2 regions of the Ornithinibacillus jepli genome follow, and region 1 is predicted to be linked to the other one. Evidence: riboswitches for the same ligand, from Rfam matches in the RefSeq annotation. Region 1 holds a riboswitch; the other holds the start of a gene.
The links. A riboswitch is a leader RNA that binds a small molecule or an ion and turns the genes downstream of it on or off. The one in region 1 is predicted to bind thiamine pyrophosphate.
Positions count from the first base shown of each region.

Region 1 (8,298 bases):
TCCATTTCAAAGGTGAGACAAACAATACACAGTTTGTAGGATCCGCGGTTTTTAAAGAAGGTAAAATGATCGATACACTAACAATTGAGGAAACAAGGATGGCCTATTTGCTGAATCCTACTTTAAAATCAGGCTATTTCCTAGCAACGTTTGAAGATCCATTTGATGAAAATTATCGGATAGTTAGTCGTATTGAGGCTGATGGGCCATTAAAGCTAAAAATGGACTTAAAAAGTAATACACCAAGTATAAAAGTGACAGTTCCGCTATTATTTGAAGTTGTGTCAAATCACAGTATGACAGATTATACAAGGAATCTTGATAAAAGAGATAAATTAAAAGAAACATTAAAGGAATACATGGATAAGAAATTGGAAGACTTTATTAAAAAGACACAAGAAGAGTATATGGCAAATCCTTTTGGTTGGTCGTTATCAGCGAGAAAACAATTTAGTACAATTTCTGCCTGGGAAAACTTTGATTGGATGAAAAGGTACCCAGAAATCAAAGTTGATGTAGCTGTACAAGCTAGACTTGGCAAATTCGGGAGACAGAGTGACTTGCCTAGGCTAGAGGAGGTAAAAGATTGATATTGATGACATGGGTAGTTATGATAATTATGTTTTTCTATACAATGGGGTTTTCTATAACACTTTGGAAAGGTAAAAGCAAAATTGGTTCTATAGCCGTGTGTATTCTAGCAATAGGAATAGTAATAGCACCTTTTTTTACTGTACTAAGATAAATCTTAGTTGGGAAAAAGAATTTCAAGATTAGAAAAATTATAAAGTTCTTGTATATATACGTACTTATTTTTGTAAGTGCCTGATTTTTCCTTTTTCCCAACATCATTTTCTTTAGTAAAGTTTACCTTGACGATATAGGATAGTTGATAATTTCATTACAGCATGTATATAACAGTTTTGTCTTAAAGGGAATGGATCATTAAAGAATTGTGGTAAAACAGCTTCAAAGGTGTCACTCATCTTTTCATACAATTTTTCAAATACTTCATCCTCTTGGTAAAACTGTGTTTCTCTACCTTGCAACCACTCCAGATAGGAAACAATTACTCCCCCAGCATTAGCTAATATATCCGGGATGATAACGACCCCTTGTTCACTTAAATAGTCATCTGCTTCCGTTGTAACCGGTGCATTGGCACCTTCAACTATTATTCTAGCCTTTATTCCCTTCTTGTTATTATCATGAACTTGATTTTCTAATGCTGCTAAAAATAAGACATCCATATTTAAAGACAGTACGTCTTCTCGATTAAGAATTTCCGCCTTAACACCTATATGTTTTAACTCCATATCCGTTGTTGGAAGATCTCCATGATTGGAAGAACAAAATTTCACTAATGATGGAATATCTAGTCCTTCCGAGTTATGAAGTGTAACATTCCGGTCACTTACCGCTACTACTTTATTATTTAAATAATTGCATTGGTAAGCAGCAAGTGCAGCAACAGAACCGACATTTCCAAATCCTTGTACGGCTACTGTTAATGGTTTACTTTTTAAAGCTAATACAGTCTTTGCAAATTTATTATCTCGCTCCGAAACCCAAGTTTCATGTTTTTCTAGAAAGTCATGCATGAGATATCGGAATGTGTAGTAAACTCCTTTACCAGTCGCTTCTCTCCGTCCTAATGACCCACCATTTTCTACGCTTTTACCAGTAAAACTACCTCGGTATGATTCCCCTGGACGTATACTTTTGTATTCCCCCATCATCCAGTCCATTTCCCGTTCTCCAGTACCTACATCAGGAGCAGGGATATCTTTATCAGGGCCTAAAATATCACTGAAATACTGTACATATTTCTTACAAATTACGTACAGATCTTTTTCACTGTATTCCCTGGGGTTAATGATCACCCCGCCTTTACCACCACCAAATGGCACCTGATGTAAGGCGTTTTTAAGCGTCATTAAAGAAGCAAGATTTACTACTTCCTCCTCGTTGACCGATTCATGAAAACGAATACCACCTTTATATGGTCCTAATATATTATTATGTTGAACTCTAAAAGCAGGGATACGAACAACTTGACCATTCTCTAGTGCAATTCTTAAATATGATTTATTGACATGGTTTGGAGTGGAGAGAATCGAAAGTAAGGACGTAAATGCTTTCGTTCTCCTCTCCCCATTTAGTTCTGGCAAAAATGCTTGATTGTCAACTAAAGCTTGTAACGAATCTTTTACAATATCAACAGTTTGATTTGTCATGTGAAAACCCCCAACTGAATATTCTACCTTTTAATAAGATTGTAACAAATTCAATTGGAGAGACCAATTAATATTATTGAAATTTACAGAATGAACACTGCTACAAGTACCATCACAAATAAACCTAAAATGACAGGTATAAAGTTTTTACGTACTAAGTCCATAACCGAAACACCACAAAATCCAGCTATAGCAATAAGTGAAGACCAAGCGACAATCGTTCCTCCACCAGTCCAAATTGCTCCTAATTGCCCTATAGCAGCTAGTGTTCCAGCATCCATCCCCGGCGTTTCAAGAGATGCAGCAAGCGCTCCTGTAAGTGGCAACCCAGAGAAACCAGAGCCATCTAATCCAGTAATTATTCCAATTACTAAAACACTAATTGCAGCCAATAATGCACTTTGTGGAAGAAACTCTTGTGTTGACTCTACAAGACCAAACAATAAGGATGGTCCTTCCTCTACTCCTAGAATGCTACCCGAAAAATCTCCGCTACCAAGGAAGAAAAAACCTGCTATAGGAATGACTGGTCCCATCGCCTTAAACGCAAATACAAAGCCGTCCGTGATATGATTTGTAATATAGTCTAGAGCATGATGTTTTCCAAAGGCTATAGTGGAGAGTAATAATAGAATAACAGCAACCCCTCCGACAAATGCCGCTCCATCTCCCCCTACTAAACCACCTCTTCCACTAAAAAGCTTATTGTACATCATATAAATGACTACTACTAAAAGACTTAATGGAACAAACACCGCAAATACTCTACTCCATCTTGTGAGATTATTCGTCTTTGCTTCATTTTTTGAGCTTTCAGCAGTATTAAGTGTGGTCAATTCTGATGTATTTAATGGATCGTTCTTAGAACGAATTGATTTTCTATTTAAAACATAAGCCAAAAGAATTGCTACCCCACCTGCAATTAACGATAATACCAAAGCCTTATCCGCTACCAAACCTGCATCGATCCCTGCTGCAGTAGCTGAAAGACTAGGAGCGACCTGTACGATAAAATCTGAAGATAAAGCCATCCCTTGACCAGCTAGAGCAATTGCGACCGCTGCAACAATTGCAGGTAACCCTGCTCTCACAGCAGCCGGAACAAGTAAAGCACATATTAATGGTACGGCAGGAGTAGGCCAAAAAAAGAGTGAAATTATATAAGTTGTTGCTACTAATACAAAGAACGAAACATGACCATTTACCATTATTTTTTCTATTGGTTGAATCATGCGAACGTCAGCACCTAAATCCTTTAATGAATTAAGTAACGCCAGCATAAACGTAATAATTAAAAAAATACTAAATAACTCTTGTGCAGCTATTAAGTTAGCGTTAAAAATTGCAGTAAAGCCATCTACAAGGCTACCATTATATACCCAAGCAATAACAAATGTACCGAGTAATGTTGGAAGAACTACACCCTTGCGGAATATCATCGTAACAATAATAGCAAGTGTAAATATACCATATAGCCAATGGGCTAATGTAAGCTCCATACCCATCTTCCTTTCTCACCGTTGTGCTATAGCCTATGCGAATTACCTACCAGCGGTGATTGGAAGACATTTAGATTCAGTAGTTCTAACGTAAAGCTATTTAATTCCAATGATAGTATGCACTATTAAAGATTAATATCGACTAAGTTAATCCTTTTCTAATAGTTGTACGCAAGACATACAAAATAGTTCTCCACCTTCATGAACTCCATTAAGAAAACCATTTTCACAATATACTTCTTTCCCACAGCTATTACACTTTCCTACTAATTCTTTCATGGAAACACCTCCTTTTTAAAAAAAGGTAACCTCTATGTAGAGATTACCTTGTTGTGAGCGGAATAAAATATTCAGAGATTAAGCTGCTGATAACAATGTTTTTGGTTGCTTATGAAATAAGAAATAAATCCCGATTGTACAAATAACTATAGACGGTAAAATATAGCTAATATTGTATAACAACGAGTATATCCAAATATTCATTCCATCAATTGCTGATTCAAAAAATACTATACCTGCTACAAAATGCGCAAGAAATCTAAGCATTGAACCAATAATGACGCCTAGAAGGATATAGGAAAAGTAAGTTTTTGTATTCCCTTCTTTTATAGCTTCCTTTATTTTACTAGCAAAAATACCAGCAAAACCTAATACTGTAAATGCAACTAAATAATCAATTGTTCCTTGTAACCAGTGCATAATCCAGGCGCTACCTGTTACAATTTGTAATAGACCCCATAAAAAGCCTGATAGCAACCCACCTTTTACTCCCCAGCGGAATGCAACAATAAAAATTGGTATCATTGCTAACGAAATTGAACCACCTTGGGCCCATATTTTAAATGATAGAAATGGAACTAAATCTAACACTAAAGCAAGTGCTGTAAAAATTGGAACTTCAATTAAAAATAGTGTGCGTTTAGAATTCACACCGATTTCCTCCCCTAAATTGTATTTTAAAAATCTTATAAATTGATTTTCAAACACAAAAAAAGCAATGCCAAGGGGAAGCTTCCTGATGGGGAATTTCCGCTCACATTGCTAATAATTCCATCAAAAAAGCCACCATCCCTACGCTAGTACTAACTAACAGGTTCAAAGGGTCAGAACAAATTGTTCACTCTCAGCCTACCGGCTCCCCCTGTGGACTATTTCATTCACTTTTTTTGCTATTCACATTGTAGCTTAAGTTTTTCAATTTGGCAATTAATCTTCATTAAAGTGAGATAAACTCTTCCACGTCTTTCACGCAAAGTGCTAGAGCATCTTCCCAGAAATCCGGTTTTGTTAAGTCTACATTTAAATGCTTCATAGCTAAATCCTCTACATTCATACGCCCAGTATCACGGAGTAACGCAATATAATCATCTTCAAAACTTTTATCACTTTTATTTGCATGAGCATAGATTCCAAGACTAAATAAATAGCCAAATGTATAAGGAAAGTTATAAAACGGTGTTCCAGTAATATGAAAGTGCAATTTTGATGACCAAAAATTAGGATCATACTCGCTTAATGCATCACAATATGCTTCCTTCTGTGCCTCTATCATTAATTCATTTAATCGATTTACCGACACCATTCCATTCTTGCGTTCTTCATAAAATCTGGTTTCAAATAAGAAGCGAGCATGGATATTCATAAAGAAGGCAATACTACGTTGCACCTTATCTTCTAGTAATGCGACTTTTTCCTGATTACTCTTTGCACTTTTTACAGTAGCATCAGCAACAATCATTTCCGCAAAAGTAGATGCAGTTTCGGCTACATTCATCGCATAGCCTTGGTTCAAACCATGAATATCATTCATCACATGTTGATGGTAAGCATGGCCTAATTCATGAGCAAGAGTAGATATGTTTGATGTCGTTCCGGAATATGTCATGAATACACGCGTTTGTTGACTATCTGGGAAACTTGTACAAAACCCGCCTGGCCGTTTCCCAGCACGGTCTTCAGCCTCTATCCACCGTTTTTCAAATGCCATTTGAGCGAAATTTGCCATTTTAGGGCTAAACTTATTGAAATTCTCCACAATAAAATTCGCAGCTTCAGAATAAGGTACTTTTTTAACTGTTTTAGATAAAGGGGCACCTATATCATAGATAGCTAGTTTATCTTTACCAAGAAGTTCTGCCTTCTTATTTAGGTATTTTACAAAATGTTTTTTATTATTGGAAATAGCATTCCACATAACATCTAGGGTTTCTCGTTTCATACGATTTATTTTTAATGGTTCTTTTAAAACATCTTCCCATCCACGATGTTTGTATTTTTGTAAACGGAAGCCAGCTAAATGATTTAATGTCTGCCCAAATAAATCAGCATTGTCTTCCCAAGCTTTACTTATTTGTTTAAATACATACTTACGAAATTCCGGGTCAGGACTACTCATTTTATTCGCTGCCTGTCCAACTGAATAATAAGTAACTTCTCCATCCTCTTCAATTTCTACAGTTATTTTCCCTACAATCACTTCATACATCTGACCCCAAGCATTATATCCATCAACGGATAAATCATTAATCAAAACTTCCTGCTCTCTAGGCAGTAACTCTTTCGCAGCTGTTCTCGTTTCATTTAATATAAAAGCAACTTCTTGTAAAGACTCCAGTTGTAGCATTTCTTGCCACTTTTGTTCAGAAACTGAAGCTAACTTTTGGTTTAAGGTCGTACGAATGCCTCCCATTTTAGCACCTAATTCACTACGTTTTGCTACAAGTAGACTTGCTGAGGTATCTTTTACATTTTGTGCACTTAAACAGCTAATAAATGCAAAAGATTCCCTAAGTTTCTTCATTGTTTTTTCTAGTTTTGTAACAATAGTAGCTAGGTTAGTAGCACTTTCACTATCATCTGGATGAAATGCTTCAACACTAGACATTAAGTCTTGCATTTCATTTAATACGGTTTCCAAATAGGCCTGAAATTCTTTCGACTCACTGCCTCCTGAAAAAATAACATCTAAATCCCAAGTTTTCTCGTATTCCTTAATTCGTTGCATGAAATCTCTCCCCTGAATTTAAATATTTCAACTAATAAATATATTAACAATAAGTTTATCATATTTCACTAGAAATATTTTGGAAATCGAAATATTTTATACTAGAAATAAATTGAGGATATCGAAAGACCTAGGTCTTTCGATATCCTCACATTTTTTATCATTTCGTAATGGTTGCACCAGTACTTGGATGTCCATAAATCTGTACTCGGCCAAAGTCACTTGTTTCAATAATATATACATGTGATTGAGTTGTGCCTAGTATTTTATACTTCAATCCACCAAATTTTGCCGGATTTAAAAAGCCTTTCTCATTACCTTTTACTGGTGATACATTTAATGGATATACACGCCAGGAATTCTCTGATGCTGGTAAATTTAAATATTGAGTGGTCGATTGTGGCGGCCTTGTAGTGGGTACACCAGTATCATCATTATTAATCGTTGCACCTGTACTTGGGTGCGCATAGATTTGTACTCTACCAAAATCACTCGTCTCAATAATATAAACATCTGGCTGTGTACTTCCTAAAATCTCATATGATAATCCAGCGAATTTAGCAGGATTTAAAAAACCAACTTCATTACCCTTCACTGGTGATACACCTAATGGATACACTCTCCAAGATGTTGCACTTGAAGGTAAGTGTAAATGCTTCCCAGTGGAGCGATCTAAATTCCCACTTGGTTGTGAATTACCTCCAGTTTGACTACTATTTCGATTTATCACAGCTCCGGTATTCGGGTGTCCATATATCTGCACTCTACCGAAATCACTAGTTTCAATAATATAAACATGTGCTTGAGGATTACCTAAAATTTTATAGGTAAGACCTCCGAACTTGGCAGGATTTAAGAACCCTTTCTCATTCCCTTTTACTGGGGCAACATTCACCGGATAAACTCTCCACGAATTTTCTGATGCTGGTAAGTGAATATATTGACTAATAGCACCAGAGTTTCCACCATTATTACCAGGTCCGCTTGAGGGTGGGTTTATTGGAACATCTACATGACCTACATTTCCTGATGGACTTCGGTAATGGTAACCTGCATAATCACAAAAAGCTCTTACCACTGCTTCTGCATATTCTAAATGATTGTTCCGTAATTGTTCAATATCATCTCTAGGTGAATCTGCAAAACCATATTCGATAATGTTTGTTATCACATTACCAGTTTCTCGTATTATAAAGTAATAATCTTGACTTGAATTACCAGGTAAAGTCCTAGTAAAGACGCGGCGCACATTCTGCCCTTCTTTCCTCAATTCTTGGGCAATTTTTTCAGCCATTTCTTTACCATCATAAATAGAATGAATAACCTCTGCACCGTCACCGCCACCAGCGTTCAAGTGATTAGAATGACAATATTTTGCTCCACTTTCTCTAACAATTCTCGTTCTTTCATCAGGAGATAACGTTTTATCCGTAGTTCTTGTTATCGCTACAGGTATTCCTAATTCTTTATAGCGATTAAACTGGTACAGAGAAATCTTTAATGCTAAATCTTTTTCTTTCCAATAACGATTAGTTCCACCGCCAGGATCAATACCTCC
Region 1 is NZ_JBFEGG010000001.1:666,152-674,449, reverse strand. Features, by position in the region: gene AB1K81_RS03520 (Ger(x)C family spore germination protein) at 1-590, shown strand, start outside; gene AB1K81_RS03515 (Glu/Leu/Phe/Val family dehydrogenase) at 858-2,237, opposite strand; gene AB1K81_RS03510 (hypothetical protein) at 2,321-3,736, opposite strand; gene AB1K81_RS03505 (hypothetical protein) at 3,884-4,015, opposite strand; gene thiT (energy-coupled thiamine transporter ThiT) at 4,094-4,666, opposite strand; TPP riboswitch at 4,787-4,888, opposite strand; gene AB1K81_RS03495 (M3 family oligoendopeptidase) at 4,953-6,740, opposite strand; gene AB1K81_RS03490 (N-acetylmuramoyl-L-alanine amidase family protein) at 6,901-8,298, opposite strand, start outside.

Region 2 (8,298 bases), on a different contig from region 1:
AGGAGTCTACGTATATTTCCGGAGCTAGTTTAGCGTTTCATTCTGCTTTTCCCGAAATATTTTAGTTAAATACCAACCTCATCAATTCTATTCTAGAACTTATTTCATTTCACAATCTCTGTCATTGGAAGGTAGTTCATGCGCCATTGGAGCCATTGGCGTTCTCTTGTTTTTCTTGGTAAGAATTGCCTTATGTCATCAATGTGAAAGCCTACTTGAAGTCTTTTTTCGTCTAGCATAATTGGGCTTCTAAGTAGTCTTGGGTGTTTGTGAATCAATGTTAGTAATTCTTGTAGAGGTAGGGAATCAATATCTACTTCTAGTTCTTTGTACACTTTTGATCTAGTGGAGATTATTTCTTCCGTTCCTTCTACCGTTCTACTTAAAATTTGCTGTAATTCTGGAACCGTTAAAGGATCTTTTAAAATATTTCGTTCAATATAGTTAATATTATTTTTTCTAAACCAATCTTTTGCTTTTCTGGTTGATGAACAAGCTGCACCGTATATCATGACAGTCATTTACCATTCCCCATTTCTACTAGTTTTGAAAAGCTATTGTTTACTCTTTTACTCTCTGTTTAAAGATTTCAATAAAATGTGTTGGAGAAGATTTCAACATATAGGAAAAAACCCCGCGAGTTGTATGTAGGTAAAGAAGTCCAGCACCTTCCCCACCTATTTCCCGATAGGAAATATCTAGTATTTCTTCGATTGGAAATTCACGATGCTTACTCTTAATTTTATCTGGATATAGCTCTAGATAACGTTTATGTTCTACATCAACTTGCGTAATTCTATCTACTTTTCGTTCCACCTTAAAGTATTCCTGTTTTGCTAGTAATTCCACGAAACCCCTCCAAGTTTGATAGATACTACTCCATCAAACGATTCTCTTCTTCTAGGAATTTAATAAAGTGATTCATCGCAAATGCTGGCTGCTCTTTCACCTTTTGGATATAGCGGTCTTTTACAAGTTTTGCGACTATTTCACTTTTATTAATGCGCTTAATGATGAAATCCTCACTCACTTTTAAAATTTCCTTGCGCTGATGTTTCGCTTCTTTTGATAGCGCAAAACCAAACGCCCCCATTACCGCGTAAATGATTAAGGCTACGGTACTTCGCGTGTCTGGCATAGCAACTAACATAAAAAATAAATTTATAATCGAAAACGCAATGAGCGGTAATGCCCAGAATGAGTATTTAGATACTTTCTTGATGAAAGGAGAAATTGTTTCATTTAATTTATCCACTTCTTTTTTAATAAAGTTTGGCATATCAGTCATGGGTAAATTCAAAATATATCCCACCTTTTTATTAATTTTGTCTTTGTCTGAAAATCATAATGTATTTGATAAGCTCTAAAACAGCAATCAAGGTACTTGCTACGTATGTTAGCGCGGCTGCATTTAGCACTTTACTTACGCCTCTTTCCTCTTGATTCGTTATCATGCCTAATTCTATTAGTTTATTTTTTGCTCGTTTTGAAGCATCGAATTCAACTGGTAAAGTTACAAGCTGAAATAATACTGCTGCTGAGAATAAGATAATCCCGATTCCGATTAACATTGCACCTTGCTGAAGAAGGAATCCTGCTATTAATAGGAAAGGTGCTAACTGTGAGCCGATATTAGCAAACGGCACAAGTTTATGTCTTAAAACTAACATCGAATAATGATTCGCATGTTGTAGCGCATGACCAACTTCATGAGCCGCAACAGATAAGGATGCAATCGAGTTCCCACGATATACAGGCTCCGATAATCGAATTACTTTCGCTGTTGGGTCATAGTGATCGGAAAGTGTTCCTCTCCTAGAAAGCTCAATTCGAACGTCAGATAACCCTTCACTGTCTAATATTCTTCTAGCGACCTCTACACCGGTCATGCGAGAGGAAGCTTGTATTTTAGAACCCTTTTTAAAGTTCCCTTGTACTTTTGTTTGGGCCCACATCGCAAGTCCAAAAGCAATAAGTATTAGAAAATCCATTGGATGAAAAAAAAGCACCGACAATTCCCCCTAGAAGTGTCTCTTATTCTATAAGACTTGCCAATATCATCCCAGATTTATACTTTTTATTTCGATTACACTAATATATACGAAATAACTTTGTGTTTTGTTGCACAAATACGAAAAAAGTTAAAATTTCTGGGTGTACATTTAGTATAAAAAATAATTATGAACTGAATATGAACTACGAAAATAATGTTATTTTATTTTTCCGAGGCTATGCATTTCGCGTAGTCTACTGATAACGAAAGGACATTCCATGCTCACTTTATGTCAAATACATATCAATTGCTTTCTTCTGGTGACAAACACCAATTCATTTGTTATGATTTAGTTGTAGCTACATAAAATAATAAAAAACACTACTAGGGGCGCCCAAGTGCGGGCTGAGAGGAATAAGTGTTCCGACCCTTATGGACCTGATCTGGTTAGTACCAGCGGAGGGAAGTAGTATGACGAAACGTCAATCTATTAATCTCTAAAGCTTAAGCCAGGTCCATCGATGGATCTGGCTTTTTTGGTCCCGTTTTTAGAAAGGAGGAGTTATGAAGAAGACTCAACTTATGACAACAATGGCCGTTCTAATTGCAATCGGAACGGTAACCGCACAGCTTATATGGTTTCCGGCTGGTGTCGCACGTGCCTACCCTATGCAGCATGTCATTAATGTTCTAGCAGGCATTCTTCTAGGACCAGGACCGGCAGTAATCATCGCCTTTATCATTGGCCTACTTAGAAACTTACTTGGTCTTGGTACGATACTTGCCTTCCCTGGTGGAATGATAGGAGCGTTTCTTGCCGGTTATTTGTATAAAAGGTCAGGAAGAAAAGGCTTAGCTGTCATAGGAGAAGCTATTGGCACTGGAATCATCGGGGCTTTATTTTCTGTCCCTGTTGCCTATTTATTTATGGGTAGTACAGCTGGCGCTTTTGCCTTTGTGCCTGCATTTCTTGTAAGCAGTATCCCTGGAGCCATCATCGGATGGTTCGTCGCTACTCGAATCACAAGGTTACGTACTACACAAGCAAGTCCATTAAAGAAAATTAACTAAATACAATGAAAACTACTAGGGGCGCTTTTTGCTGAGATAAGGTCTATCCTTTGTCCCTCATTACCTGATCTAGATAATGCTAGCGAAGGGAAGTAGACGGAGTCCTCATTTACCCTTCATTTATCTACGGTACTCTCTTAGTAGCTTTCGCCATTCTAAGGAGGAATTTGTCCATGTTATTTACTGAAAAACTACGCGAAGAAAATCATGATATCTTTCAACTTATTTTTAACCATCCATTTGTAGAAGGGATTGGGAAAGGCGATATTCCAAAAGAATCCATTGCTCATTATATAAAGGCTGATTTCGAATACCTTAATGCCTTTATGAAAGTATATGGTCTCGCTATTTCAAGATCTTCTAGCCGAGAGGATATACGGTACTTCTTTAACAAAATGGAATTTATTTTAAAGGATGAAATTCACCCACATCATAATTTCTGTGACTATATTGGTGTTCCGTATGAGTCACTTCAAGGTCATCCTTTACCTCCAACCGCGGATCATTACATTAAACATATGATGCATCATGCACAAACTGGTTCCATGGGTGAGATACTTGGTGCATTGCTTCCTTGTCCATGGACTTATTTAGAAATTGGCGAGGAATTGCTGAAAGCATATCGCCCATCACAGGACCATCCTTTTTATCAATGGATTACATTCTATGCTGATGCAAGTACGAAAAGTATAACGACCGAAATGCGAGAACGTTTAGATGTATATGCCAAGGAAGCTTCTCTTGCTGAAAAGGATCGTATCCGGGATGCATTTCGTAAAAGCTGTGAGCTTGAATTAGCTTTTTGGGAAATGGCTTATACGTGTGAAGAATGGCCATCCACCAAGGCGGTGAAATAATTATGAACCAGGTAGCATGTGCATTAACGATTGCTGGCACAGATCCAAGCGGTGGTGCTGGCATCCATGCAGATTTGAAAACGTTCCAAGAATTACAAAGCTACGGAATGTCCGTGATTACCTCTGTTGTCGCACAAAACACAACTGGTGTTCAAGCAATCCATCACATTCCACTGGAAATGATTGAACAGCAACTTGACTCGGTTATTTCGGATATGCCGATTCATGCATTCAAGACAGGGATGATTGCAAATATCGATATGATGAAAATCATTGCAAAAAGAATTAGCAACCTGAACGCACCATATGTTATGGATCCTGTCATGGTAGCAACAAGTGGAGATGTTTTAATAGAAGAAAATGCTCGTGACTTTTTAAGGGAGAGCCTTTTACCAATGACAACCGTTGTCACTCCCAACATACCGGAAGCTGAGTTCCTAGTGGAGGAGAAGATTAACACGGTAGACGATATGAAAAATGCTGCAAAAATAATTGTTCATGATTTAGGTGCTGGCGCTGCACTTCTAAAAGGCGGACATTTACAAGGAGACGCAATAGATTTTCTTTATGACGGAAGCACATTCTATCCATTTTCTGCTGAGCGAATCGCTACTAAAAATACACATGGTACTGGATGCACATATTCCGCAGCGATCACCGCCTATTTAAGCCAAGGAGACTCCTTACTTGAAGCTGTTGAAAAGGCAAAGCATTTTGTCACGTTAGCTATAAAACATTCCTTTTCACTTGGCGCTGGGAATGGGCCAACTAACCATTGGGGAGTTCGAAAGGAAAGTAGTAGTCAATATGAACAGACAAATTATTGAAGAAGTACGAAGAAATCAGCCATTAATACATCACTTAACAAATCAAGTGGTAATGAATTTTACTGCAAATGGTTTATTAGCATTTGGTGGATCACCTATTATGGCCAAGGCCGAAGAAGAAGCTCCGTCTATGTCTACCATAGCAAATGGAGTGTTAATTAACATTGGTACACTACAGGCGAACGAATTACATGCGATGATTGCTGCTGGAAAAGCGGCAAATCAGAAGGGCATTCCCGTGGTACTAGATCCGGTTGGAGTAGCTGCAACCAGTTTTCGGTCGAATGCAGTAAGCCAACTATTAACCGAGGTCCAGCCAACCGTCATGAAGGGGAATGCTGGTGAACTGGCTCATCTTGTTAATATACCTTGGCAATCAAAAGGTGTGGATTCATTCGGTGATGGAAATGTGGAAGAAATAGCGGAAAAAGTAGCAAAAGAATATAAAACCACTGCTGTTCTAACCGGCAAACGTGATGTCATTAGCACTCCTGACATGACTAGAATAAATGAAACTGGTCACCCGATACTGACCAAAGTAACAGGTGCTGGATGTTTATTAGGATCCATTATAGCTGCTTGTTTAACAACAAGCGACACACCTATACAACAAGCTCATACAGCGGTAGCCTTTTATGGATTGGCTGCCGAATATGCCGCAGCACAAGATCATGTTAACGGACCTGGAACGTTTATTCCATCGTTTATTGATGCACTTTCCATGGATGTTACACAGCTTGAAAGGATATGATGGATGATGAATAAACAGCTTTTACGCAAATATTTCATAATGGGAAGTCAAAATTGTAGTAAAGATCCTGTAAGAATTCTTGAAGAAGCTCTAGAGGCAGGAATTACTGCGTTCCAATTCCGTGAGAAGGGAATAGGCTCTCTACAGGGAAAAGAGAAGGTGGAGCTTGGAAAGAAATTAAGAGAGGTTTGTAAAAGGTATCAAACTCCTTTTATTTTAAATGATGATATTGAATTAGCTGACATTCTTGAGGTGGATGGACTACATGTTGGGCAAGACGATCAACCGGTGGAAAAAATTCGCAAAGCGTATCCTGATTTAATGATTGGATTGTCGATTTCCAATCAAGAAGAGCTTCAGCGTAGCCCTATTCATTTAGTTGACTATATTGGAGCAGGCCCTATTTTTCCTACTACAACCAAAACTGATGCGAAAAAAGCAGTTGGAGTTAAGTGGATTCAAACGTTGCGCAATCAATATCCCCATCTTCCTATTGTTGGAATCGGTGGTATACAAATTGATAATGCTAATTCTGTCATGGAAGCTGGAGCCGATGGGGTTGCTGTAATTTCTGCGATTACGGAAGCTACGGATATTAAAGTAAGTGTGGAGAAACTATAAGGAAAACAAATGGTTCCATTACCTAAAGGATGGAACCATTTGTTTCGTTATTTCTTTATTTACTGACTGATGGGGATGTAAACCGTAAAGGTAGAACCTACACCTTCTTCGCTTTCTACCCCAACACTAAAATTGTGAATGGATAGGATTTTCTTAACAATAGATAACCCAAGTCCGTTTCCTTCAATCGAACGATTTCTTGACCTGTCCACCTTATAAAAACGGGCAAAAAGATTTGGCAGTGCTTCTTTCGGGATACCAATTCCATAATCCTTCACAACTACTGTGATCTTACTTCCAATTATATTAATCGCTATTTCGATTACTCCATTTTCATCTGAATACTTAATTGCATTCGTAATCAAATTTAACCAGACCTGCTCCATTAAATCTTTATCCGCATAGATTTCCACTGGCTCAAGGTCTAACTGAATATCAATATGCTTTTTATTCCACTGTGGTTCTGTCGTTAGCACAGAATTTCGGATTTGTTCATCTAATCGATAAGAAACTGGATGATATGGATGATGCTCCGAGTCAAGGGAAGCAATGCGCAATAAGTTCTCACTTAACCGCGACATCCTTTCAATCTCTTGATAAATAATGTGTAAGTATTCCTTTTGATTTTCTTTAGGTACAACATCGTCCATAATCGCCTTCGTAAACCCTTTAATAGACGTTAATGGCGATTGAATTTCGTGTGACACATTACTTACAAAGTCAGCACGCATCGTATCAATCTTCTCTATCTCCGAAGTCATGTGGTTAAAGCTATCGATTAACTCGCCAACTTCATCCCGATGTTTACCTTTTTGTTTATCCACCCTTACGGAAAAATCACCTTTTGCAATTTGACGTGCAGCAAAGGTTAATTTTCGAATTGGATTGACTAAGTAACGCGAAGCAAGGAAAATCAATAAGCTTCCAACTAATAAAACTAATAATAATGATATAAAAATCCCCTGTTGCAAGTCCTCAAATTCATCTTCATAATCAATTCGAGCGATTAAAGCGTACTGTTCTCCAGAAACATTTATTGGAACACCAACAATTCTAGCTGACCTATTATTTTTATCTACTAATACGACAGGGTCATCAAAGGAGTGACTTAATATTTCCTCAACATCTTCCATCCGAATGGGGATAGAGGACTCCCCCTTCTTTTTATAAAAAACATCTTCCCCATTCGTTATTAACACTTCAAAATCAATGTCATCAAACTCTTCCATCAATTGTGGAATATTCTCTGGACCAGTCATTTGAATAACTTCCGCTAAGCCAATAGAAATTTTCGATAGCTCTTCTTTAAAAATAACTTCTTGATTAACTGAGTAAGGTGTTAAGACGTAGGACAAGCAGATACTTACGATAACAACAGAAATAAAGGTACCTACTATTTTTAAGTACAAGCTTCTAAACATGACTTTCCTCCAAGCGGTATCCTAATCCTCTAACCGTTGTAATCGTTATATCCTGAAATTCCTCTAATTGTTCTCTTATACGTTTAATGTGGACATCAACCGTCCGCTCATCACCTTCGTAATCATATCCCCAGATTTTTTCAATTAATTGATTACGGGTAAAAATTTTCCCAGGTGAACTAGCTAAAACGGCTAGCAATTCACATTCTTTCCGTTTTAAGGTAACCGATTTATCACCTGATTGTACTACTAATTTCTCTTTATCAATAATTGTATTAGTAACTTTCACGGTTGTTTCCGAACGGATATTATACCTTTTTAATAAGGCTTCCACACGCAGGATTAATTCAACCGGATCAAATGGTTTTACGAGGTAATCATCTGTTCCTGCACGAAAGCCTTTTACTTTATCCTGCGACTCGCCTTTTGCCGTCACCATTAAAATAGGAATATCTAAGAAAGAACGGATGTCTTCTGTAAGCTCATAACCATCAATATGTGGCATCATCACATCGACAATAGCTAAATCAATTTTCTCTTTACCAAGTAAACCAAGAGCCTCTCCGCCATCTTCCGCCTCTATTACACCATAATTACTGTTTTCCAAATATAAACGAATTAACTTCCGGATATGTGCATCGTCATCTACAACTAGAATTGTATTCATCTTCGTTCACTTCCTATTTTTTTACTAATTTCAGTTTATCGCAGGACGACGTAACCGTAAATTCTGAGGTACGCATGATAAAAAGCAAAA
Region 2 is NZ_JBFEGG010000002.1:302,560-310,857, forward strand. Features, by position in the region: gene AB1K81_RS09415 (Spx/MgsR family RNA polymerase-binding regulatory protein) at 105-521, opposite strand; gene AB1K81_RS09420 (hypothetical protein) at 562-849, opposite strand; gene AB1K81_RS09425 (YwnF family protein) at 875-1,300, opposite strand; gene AB1K81_RS09430 (zinc metallopeptidase) at 1,320-1,991, opposite strand; TPP riboswitch at 2,370-2,475, shown strand; gene thiW (energy coupling factor transporter S component ThiW) at 2,558-3,064, shown strand; TPP riboswitch at 3,072-3,172, shown strand; gene tenA (thiaminase II) at 3,238-3,921, shown strand; gene thiD (bifunctional hydroxymethylpyrimidine kinase/phosphomethylpyrimidine kinase) at 3,924-4,748, shown strand; gene thiM (hydroxyethylthiazole kinase) at 4,729-5,499, shown strand; gene thiE (thiamine phosphate synthase) at 5,503-6,120, shown strand; gene AB1K81_RS09460 (sensor histidine kinase) at 6,180-7,541, opposite strand; gene AB1K81_RS09465 (response regulator transcription factor) at 7,534-8,208, opposite strand.
Region 2: it holds a riboswitch for thiamine pyrophosphate, as region 1 does, so the genes downstream of both, tenA (thiaminase II) here and thiT (energy-coupled thiamine transporter ThiT) in region 1, are expected to answer to the same signal.